DNA from 3 places in the Glaciecola sp. 2405UD65-10 genome. Region 2 is predicted to be linked to each of the others. Evidence: predicted binding sites of a transcription regulator. Region 2 holds the regulator's gene; each other region holds the start of a gene.
The links. Region 2 encodes sigma-54, which starts transcription at its own class of promoters, with help from an activator protein. Its sites were predicted from a motif close to GTTGGCACGNNNNTNGNNT; they were not measured.
Positions count from the first base shown of each region.

Region 1 (3,285 bases), on a different contig from region 2:
TAGTGGGTAAGGTGGCGCGGAGAAACCCCATACATAGTTAAACAACTTCCAATAAGGGAAGGCGCTATGCATTCAATAGGCGTTGATAAATACTTATCTTGTGCAAGTATCCTAGCGGCTTCAAATCTATTCGGCACATCCTTGAGCCATTCACAGGCATCAATTATAGCCGCGCACAAAGCATGAAATACTTCAGGCCTTTGCTTGTAAGCTTCTTCGGTAATACCCAGTACCTTTTCGGCGCGATCTTGCCAAATGTCGTAAGACGTCACAATAGTAGCACCAATTTGCTTGCGAACCGAACTGGCGTTATACGGGCCACCTACGCAAAATCCATCAATATCTTCACTTGCTAAGCTGTCGGTCATACTCGTTGGGGGTATGAATAACAGCTCTACGTCATTTAGCGCAATATCGCCTTGCGCAAAATAGTCTAACAATTGTAAGTAATGGCAACTAAACGGAAACACAGAGGCAAAGCGGAGTTTTGCTTTGTTGTTTTGCTTTCGTATATCTATTAGTTGTTTCAAAATGCTCGCCGGCATGGGCAATGGGAGTGAATCCAAACTCAGTGCAGTTTTAATTTCTTCCACCAGTGCAATCGATATAGTAATCGCATTCCCGTTTTGGCTGGTCACTAGTGGCGTAATAATATCTTGGCGCGCTCCACTAATACCAAGCGCACTAGCAATTGGCATAGGCGCTAACATTTGCGCCGCATCAAGCATGCCAGCTTCTAGTTTGTCGCGTAAAGTTGACCACGAATTTTGCGGACGTAAATCAACATCAAGGGCGTATTTATCAAAAAAACCCAACTCTTTCGCAATAACATATGGGGCAGCGTCGGTAAGTTTCACAAAGCCAATATTCAGTGAGGTGTTTAAAATAGCACTCATGGTAAATTCTTCAATACAGTTAATAAGTTAGCAGATACTTGCTCTAGCTTTTGGCCGCTGTCCATCGCCATTTTTCGCATGGCTTTGTATGCAGAAGCTTCATCTAAGTTTTGTTTTTTCATAAGTAAACGCTTGGCTTGATCAACCGTTTTATGTGCTTCAAGCTGATCTTGCGTAGTTCTAAGCGCTTGTTTTAGCTCTTGGAATTCTTCAAAGCGTGCTGAGGCAGCATCAAGAATAGAACGCACGCGGCCTAGGTCGGCGTTACCTGTTACATAGGCACTCACACCTGACTTAATAGAGCGCTTCATTACAGCGGCATCTTCGGTTTCGGTGAATAACACAATAGGCTTGGGGTTGATTTGATTAAGCGTATGTAGGCTCTCAAGTATATCGCGATCAGGTGATTCAATATCAATTACAATCATATCAGGCTGGCTGTTTTCTACTAATTTTAGAAGAGACGCTCCCGAACTTACCAAGTGGGTAATATGGTAATCGGTCCCCTGCAGCGCAAGCTTGATTGCTTCAGCGCGATTTTCGTTGTCATCAATAAGTAAAATATTCAATGGCGAGTGGCTCTGTTTAACAAAACAGATTAACCTAGTAAAGTAAGTATACTCAGTAGGGTTGCAAGCATTCTGCCAATACTAGCAATTGAATTTAACTATTTAAAATCAAGCGCTTATAATTTTATCTATTATTGAAACAAGCTCAATTTAGGGTATTTATAAACCAACATTAAAAAAGCGCACTTTTATAGTGCAATAGCCGAAGCAGTAAGCGGTTGCATTGTTATAGGATTAATTGAAATGGCTTGGTGATGATCAATAACCCGCCCTACAACAATAATTGCCGGTCCAGTAAATGTTTTCACCTGTTCATTAGCCGCAATGTTTTCTAAATTCCCGGTTACCATTTGCTGCTCTATACTGCATGCTTTATCAATAACGGCAATAGGAAAGTCAGCGCTTACGCCTGCTTCCATTAAGCGTTCAGCAATAAGGGATAATTTTGATAAGCCCATATAAAAAACGAGCGTTTCTGTTTCACAGTTATTCACAATTTGCTGCCAATTAGGCTCGTCTTCTAGGGTTTTTAAACTAGCCGTAACATACCTTACTGACTGCGCGCACTCACGATGTGTAAGCGTTAAGCCGGTATAAGCCGACGCACCCGATGCTGCCGTTATACCCGGAATAATACAAAAAGGAATATTGTGTTGAGCAATTAATTGAGTTTCTTCTAAGGTTCTGGCGAATATAGCAGGGTCACCGCCTTTTAAGCGCACAACCTTTTTCCCCATAAGGGCTTGTTCTACAACAAGGTCACAAATTGACGCTTGCGGCATGCTATGTTTACCGCAGCGCTTCCCCACAAACATCTTTTCAACCTGTGGTGGTATTAGTGCCAGCACCTCGCTTGATACTAACCAATCAAACAGCACTACATCTGCATTTTGTAAGGCTTTTAAGCCTTTAATGGTCATTAATTCTGCATCACCAGGGCCTGCACCTAAAATAATAACTTGCCCGTTTTTGTGATTTTTTGTATCAGTATCGTTAAGCGATGAAAATAAACCATGGGTAAACGCAGGAAACTTAGCCTGTTTGCATTTATCAACAAATGCTTGAAAAGGTAATTTTATTGAATTATGTAACATCATGCTTAGCACTCCAAAACGGTTAGTGGGATGGTACTGCTTAAATTATTTTGTTTTCTGTCGTTAGGTTTACTGCTATTTATAGGTTCCGCTAAATTAATTAACTCGCTTAATTCACTTTTGCACGAGCCACAATTTGTGCCGCACTTAAGCTTATTGCCCAGTGCATTTACGCTGTTACAACCGCTTGCAATTGCCTCTTGTATTTCGTTTTTGCGCACGTTAAAACAACTACAAATCACTTTGCCTTTCGCGTATTCACTAGGAAAGCTGGCATTTAACAATAGCGCTTGGTCTTTGCCTTCAAGTGAAGCGCTAGCTAGGCAATGCAAGCTAAACTCAGGGTTAATTGCTGTGGCTAGCGTATTTTCATTTTCGCTAGCAGGCTCTGTTATAGAAACAAAATGCGCACTTAAAGCATCATCAACAAATCCCAAATAAGCTTGCGTACTTTGCTTTTGCTTAAATAGCCAAGCGGGCGCTGTAGCAAGGCTCTGCTGCTGAATGTTTTGCTTAATTTGCTCGGCTAAGCTATTGCACTGTGATGCAGAAACAAACTCTTTGCCCTTAAGTGCTACCGCATCCCCTTGTTCGCTTAACTTCTTAGGTAGGCGATGCATATAAAATAGCCATGCTTCACCTAAGTTAATGCGTACCTGATACTCTGAAAGCTGAATATCATCGTTAACCAAAGCCTTGTTAATAAGCAAGGTCGCGCTTTCTTCA
Region 1 is NZ_JBMEUF010000002.1:390,232-393,516, forward strand. Features, by position in the region: gene ACOI22_RS13900 (CmpA/NrtA family ABC transporter substrate-binding protein) at 1-896, opposite strand, end outside; gene ACOI22_RS13905 (ANTAR domain-containing response regulator) at 893-1,465, opposite strand; gene cobA (uroporphyrinogen-III C-methyltransferase) at 1,654-2,562, opposite strand; gene ACOI22_RS13915 (molybdopterin-dependent oxidoreductase) at 2,565-3,285, opposite strand, start outside.
Region 1: the regulator sigma-54 is predicted to act here: its motif matches at 1,527-1,545, upstream of ACOI22_RS13905 (ANTAR domain-containing response regulator).

Region 2 (3,285 bases):
ATGTGGAATAGCAATGCCATTTCCAATACCAGTACTGCCCATTTTTTCTCGACCTAATAGACTTGAAAGCACTTCTACTTGGTCAAGCTCAGGTGACTGCAATACAGCAATTTCAGAAATTTTTTCAAAAATTCGTTTTTTGCTATGGCACTCAACCGAACATTGAGTTCGGTCAAGTGAAATTATGTCATTTATGATCATAGTTAGTTAGCTTAGTGACGCTTAAGTTTTTCTTTGTGTTTAATAACTTGGCGATCTAGCTTATCAATTAAGCCATCAATAGCCGCATACATATCGGTGTGTTCTGAGTTAGCAAATACTTCACCACCACTCATGTGTACAGTGGCTTCCGCTTTTTGGTTAAGTTTTTCAACGTTAAGTATTACATGCACATTATTGATATGGTCGAAATGTCGTTCGAGTTTTTCAAACTTAGTGTCAACATAAGTGCGCAATGAGTCGGTGATTTCGACGTGATGACCGGTAAGGTTAATTTGCATATTGATGGTCCTCTTTGCCTTTTAGACAAGGCTTTTTCGTTGATTAGAAGGGGGAATGTTTAACGATTCCCGGTATTTTGCAATTGTTCGCCGGGCCACATTAATGCCCTGATCGGCAAGCAATTGCGCAATCTTGCTATCACTTAACGGCTTGTTCGATGGTTCATCAGCAACTAATTTTTTGATGAACGCACGAATAGCAGTAGAAGAACAATTTTCGCCAGACTCTGTAGATACGTGTGACGAAAAGAAATACTTAAGCTCAAATATGCCTCTTGGGGTGTGCATGTACTTTTGTGTTGTAACACGTGAAATAGTTGATTCGTGCATGTCTACCATTTCAGCCACATCGTTTAATACCATGGGCTGCATTTTTTCAGGACCTTGCTCAAAAAATTCACGTTGTTTAGCAACAATACAATGCGACACCTTCAAAAGGGTTTCATTTCTGCTTTCCAAACTTTTAATAAACCATTTTGCTTCTTGTAAATGAGACTTTATATATTGCGAATCGTTCGAATTACTGGTTTTCGATAGTTTCGCGTAGGTTTCATTTACGGTAAGGGCGGGTAGGGCTTCGTTGTTTAATTCAACTGTCCACACGCCTTTATTTTTGTAAACATTAACATCGGGGATAACATATTCAGGCTCTCTTGATGAAACTGCGCTACCCGGGCGAGGATTCAAGGTTTTCAATAAGCGCATGACTTCACGCAGTTGATCTTCCTTTAAACGCGTTTTACGCATAAGTGTACGGTAGTCTTTGCTGCTTAATAAGTCAGCGTGTTCTTCAATCAGTGAGCGGGCTTGCTCAAGCCATGGTGTATCGTTATCAAATTGTTGCAATTGCACCAATAAGCATTCTTGTACTGAACGTGCGCCTGCACCAATAGGGTCAAAACGTTGAATACGTTTAAGTACGCATTCTACTTCGTCTAAATCAATGTCTTCGTTATCTAAGCTATCTAATATGTTTTCACACGAACTGGTTAAATAGCCTGATTCGTCAATTGAATCAATTATGGCAATCGCTATTGACATGTCATTATCGCTAAAATGCGTCATTTCAGCTTGCCATAGCAAATGGTCTTGAATGTTTTCGGTAGTTTCGCCTTGGAATATGTAGTCGTCGTCAGGGCTTGAGCCGGTCATTTTAGTGGGGGCTGATGTAGAACCTAGGTAATCTTCCCATGAACTATCAAGCGGTAAATCATTGGGTAAATCGCGGTTTTCAAGTGCTTCATGTGCATCCATAGGATCAGGAACATCTTTTTCGCCACTACTTAAAGATGCATTCGCTTCGTTTACGCCTTCTATATTCGCTGAAGCTTGTTCTTTGTCAGTTCGGGAATCGAGCGTTTCGCCTCGGTCAGCGTTTTCATTGCTATAGTCTAATTCTACCGTCTCCAAAAGGGGATTGGATTCAATGGCTTCTTGAATTTCTTGTTGCAGATCAAGTGTTGACAGTTGCAGCAGCTTAATAGCTTGTTGCAATTGGGGGGTCATAGTCAATTGTTGACTGAACTTCAGTTGTAACGAGGGTTTCATTACTATCCTTCTACTGCGCCTATCTCAAGTATGTAAAACATCTACCTTACCTAGCGATTCCTATCATTAATGCTTATCATACTCCCTAATTAGGAAAAAAAAAGAGGTTTATAATGCAAATTGTTCGCCAAGATAAACATCTCTTACCGTTTGATTAGCAAGAACTTCTTCAGACGTGCCGCTAGCTATCAATTCTCCATGGCTCACAATGTACGCAAGCTCACATACATCAAGGGTTTCCTTTACATTATGGTCAGTAATCAAAACCCCAATGCCACGTTCTTTTAATTGGTAAATTATTTTTTTAATGTCATTTACTGATATTGGATCAACCCCTGCAAAGGGTTCATCAAGCAAAATAAACTTGGGATCAGCTGATAATGCCCGCGCAATTTCAACGCGGCGTCTTTCGCCACCTGATAAACTCATGCCAAGGCTGTTACGAATATGATTAATATTAAAATCATCAAGCAGTTCATCAGCTATGACTTCGCGCTGGTCTTTTGAAATATCTTTGCGAGTTTGCAATATGGCCATTAAATTTTCATACACAGTGAGTTTTCTGAAAATAGAGGCTTCTTGAGGTAAATAACCAATGCCATTTCTTGCACGCTCGTGCATAGGAAGGTGGCTTAAGTTCATTTGATCAATAAAAATATCGCCTTTATCTAGTGGTACTAAACCCACTATCATATAAAAAGTAGTGGTTTTACCTGCACCATTGGGGCCTAACAGACCAACAATTTGTCCTGTTGATACTTCAATGCTTACATCGCGCACAACTTGGCGAGATTTATACGATTTAGCTAAGTTTCTGGCGCACAGCGTACTGGTCACAAATACAATCCTTCAATAGCGTTGTTTATTGTTGTTCTGAATCAGACTTTTCTTGCGAAAATGCACCAGGGCTTATTACTGTAGTAACGGGGCCACTGCTGTTTTCATCAGATTCAGCTAAGATTTGCTCTTTCGCCATATCAAACAAAATAGAATCACCATCTACTTTCACATCGTTTTGCACAATAACGGCTTGGCCGCGAAGCGAAAGCGTTCTAGACGCTACGGTATATACAATTTTGTTAGCTCGTGCTTCTACTATAGTACCGTCTTCTAAGCGCTGCTTGTAACTGGCGGGGCTGCCGCTTGCTATAATGACTTCTTGGCGCTTGCCATTGGTAGCATCAAGTTCAACGCGGTCAGCAAGTAATTCTAGACTGCCTTGGCGAATAACCACATT
Region 2 is NZ_JBMEUF010000003.1:45,208-48,492, forward strand. Features, by position in the region: gene ptsN (PTS IIA-like nitrogen regulatory protein PtsN) at 1-201, opposite strand, end outside; gene hpf (ribosome hibernation promoting factor) at 213-500, opposite strand; gene ACOI22_RS15435 (RNA polymerase factor sigma-54) at 522-2,048, opposite strand; gene lptB (LPS export ABC transporter ATP-binding protein) at 2,157-2,885, opposite strand; gene lptA (lipopolysaccharide transport periplasmic protein LptA) at 2,911-3,285, opposite strand, start outside.

Region 3 (3,285 bases), on a different contig from region 2:
TACAAAAGACATTTTGACTAACCCTATTATTATATCAATAGTACTAGGCTTACTAGTGTCAATTCTGCAAGTGCCTATACCGGCAATAATGAGTAACAGTGTAGAATATTTCGCACAGCTCACACTACCGCTAGCTCTATTGTGCGCGGGCGCGGCGCTTCGCTTTTCCACAATGAAAGCTAATGGCATATCTGCAGTTTTAAGTATAACGGTTAAATGCATTGTGTACCCATTTGTGCTAGTACTCTTGGCTTTGCAGTTGGGTGTATCAGGCATGCCCTTAATGGTTATATACTTAATGGCTGTGTCCCCTACTGCAGCGGCCAGCTACGTTATGGTTCGCAAAATAGGGGGCAATCATGGGCTAGCGGCGCAAATTATTGCTATTAGTACCGTACTCTCGGTACCCATTACTTTGTTAGGCTATGGTTTTATTTATCCGTATATTTATACTTAAGCTTTTGCAGTTTTATAAAATGGAGAATGCTTGAACTACCTTGCCCATATTCACCTAGCTCATTTATCTGGTACTAGTAAGCTGGGTAACTTTTTAGGAGACTTCGTAAAAGGAACAAATCTACAAGCCTTACCGATACACATACAGCAAGGTATTTTTTTACATCGCAAAATAGATTCATTCACCGACTCACACCCTGATATCAAAGCGCTTAAAGCAAGTATGCCTAATGAATTGCGACGTATGGCTGGTGTAATTATAGATATTTATTTTGATCATCTTTTAAGTGTTCAATGGCATCAATACACAAAGGGTTCACAACAATCAATATTGAATGGATTTTATGAAGAGTTAGCAACGCAGGACATAACTATTAGTCCGCACTTCGATGGAGTGAAGCGTGGTCTGCTAGAATATAAGTGGTTAGGTGATTATATTAATCAGGATGCTTATTTAAGGGCATACAAGAGTATTGAGCAGCGCTTAAAATACAAAATTGTGTTTGCTGACCATGCTTTTGAGTATGTAGGCGAAAATAGGGAGCGAATAAAAACGAGCTTTGACGCATTCTATCCTAGCCTAGTAAATTTTACGCTAGCGCTTAGTAAGCAATTTGACCGCTGAAACATCAGTACCAGCGGCCAGTATGGTAAAGAGCTTTGCTTAGTGTTTATTTAAGAAATCATCTACTTCGCGCTCAGCCTCGTCTTTGGTTTTACCGTACTTTTGCTGCAACTTACCTACAAGTTCAGTTCGGTTACCTTCAATTTGGTCAAGTTCGTCATTAGTAAGCTCGCCCCATTGCTGTTGGGCTTTGCCTTTTAATTCTTTCCAATTGCCTTCGATTCTATCTTTATTCATTACATTCTCCTCAGTTAAATTACGATAAGTGTTGTAACTACTCACAGTAGCCACGACATCCGTGATTCCAAACCGTCGTACTTACTAGTAGCAAAGCACGTACCAGTATCTGCCAAAGAGAAATTGTACATAATAGCGTTTCAAAACAGAGGCATACGAAATGCAGTGATGCATTAACAACTATGAGCTGCACGCATCACTGTAATATTGAAGCTTAGCAAGTGTAATATTTACTCGCTTTCATCTTTTTTAGTATCGTACATGTTAAACCAAGCCATAATGTTGTCAGTCTTAGCAATTAGCCGGCTAGGACGCGATGCTATATAGTGAGGAGATAGGGGAACACGAATAAGTGCGGTATCAACCTTATTCATTTTAAGCGCGGTATAAAACTGCTCCGCTTCCCAAGCTGGTGTGCGGTAATCTTCTTCACCCACCATTACCAAGGTAGGCGTTTCAATTTTATCAACATAGCTAATAGGTGATAGCTTCAAAAATGCTTCTGGATTTGACCAAGGATCAGCGCGTATCCAATGCCGACGCACGTATTGTGCAATATCGCCAGCTAAGGCCATTGTCATCCAGTTGATAACCGGCTTAATGGAAGCTGCCGCGGCAAAACGGTTTGTTTTCGTGACTATCCAAGCGGTTAAAATGCCGCCGCCTGAACCACCGGTCACAAATAGACGGTCAGGGTCTACGTATTTTCTCGCTATTACTTCATCAACTACACTCATTAAATCGTTATAATCATAGCCCGGATAATTAAGGTCAATGCCTTGCGCAAAATCTTCTCCGTATCCGGTAGAGCCCCTAGGATTAGACCAAACGGTTACATAGCCTTCTGCAGCAAAACGCTGGACTTCTGCACTAAACGTTGGCCCATACATAGTATGCGGACCACCATGAATTTCTAAAATCATTGGATAACTTGCATCAGCTTTAAAATCAGGAGGAAAAGCCACCCAAGCTTCAATTTCTAGGCCGTCATGGCTTGATTTAACCTTTATTTCTTCTACTTTCGCTATATCCAAATAGGGCAATACATCACTGTTTAAGTCCGTCAAAATGCGTTCTTTTTTACCTGATATATTGGCAATCGCTACTTCCGATGGTTTGGTAGTGAAACCTTTTGTATACGCAATCTGTGCTGATCTCCCAGCACTTACAGAATAACTGCCAGACGCATACGGACGACCAATAGACTCTCCGCCAATATTAGTGAGAAGTTTACTCACCTTTCCAGATAGGCTTACTTTAATAAGTGAAAGTAAGCCATGGTCTTGCGTAAGCGCTAGTATGTACTTACTATCAGACGTCCAACTAATTGATTCGAATGTCCCTTCAAAGTCTTCAGCCAGAATTTTTTGTTCTTCACCGTTTCGCTTCATTAGGTATAAATCGCTTTGCTGGTATGACATTACTTTATCGTCAAAGCCAGTATAAGCAATCATTTTTCCATCAGGGGAAACGACTGGGCTATTGTCTGGGCCATCACGTGTAGTAAGTGCTTTTATTGAAAAGTCAGAAAGTTTTAATGCGTATATTTCACTTTCAATAGGATCTAAGTCACTATCTTCAGCTAAGTTTCCTGTTACCAATAAAGTGTCAGGGTCAAGCCACTCTGGATTAGAAAGGCTTGTTTCTTCAAAACTGACTTGGCGAGGTGTGCCGCCACCTATGGGAAGGGTAAAAACTTGGTTCGCGCCTTCTTTTAAATACCCTGCTCCATCAAATCGAAAAACCAAGTTATCAATCACATTAACAGGTGGATTCCACTTTGCTCCTTCAGGTGGCGACATAGGTTTAGCAAATGATGGCGTTTTAGAAGCTACAAACATGTTAAATGCAATCATGCTGCCATCTTTAGACCACGATATATTTGAGGGGCTTGCTTGTAGTTGCGCTAAAGAAAAGCTATTTCCAGAATCAACATACATGAGGCGAATTTCAGACTGTCCATTATT
Region 3 is NZ_JBMEUF010000004.1:111,979-115,263, forward strand. Features, by position in the region: gene ACOI22_RS17250 (AEC family transporter) at 1-457, shown strand, start outside; gene ACOI22_RS17255 (ACP phosphodiesterase) at 488-1,081, shown strand; gene ACOI22_RS17260 (CsbD family protein) at 1,121-1,318, opposite strand; gene ACOI22_RS17265 (prolyl oligopeptidase family serine peptidase) at 1,549-3,285, opposite strand, start outside.
Region 3: the regulator sigma-54 is predicted to act here: its motif matches at 1,407-1,425, upstream of ACOI22_RS17260 (CsbD family protein).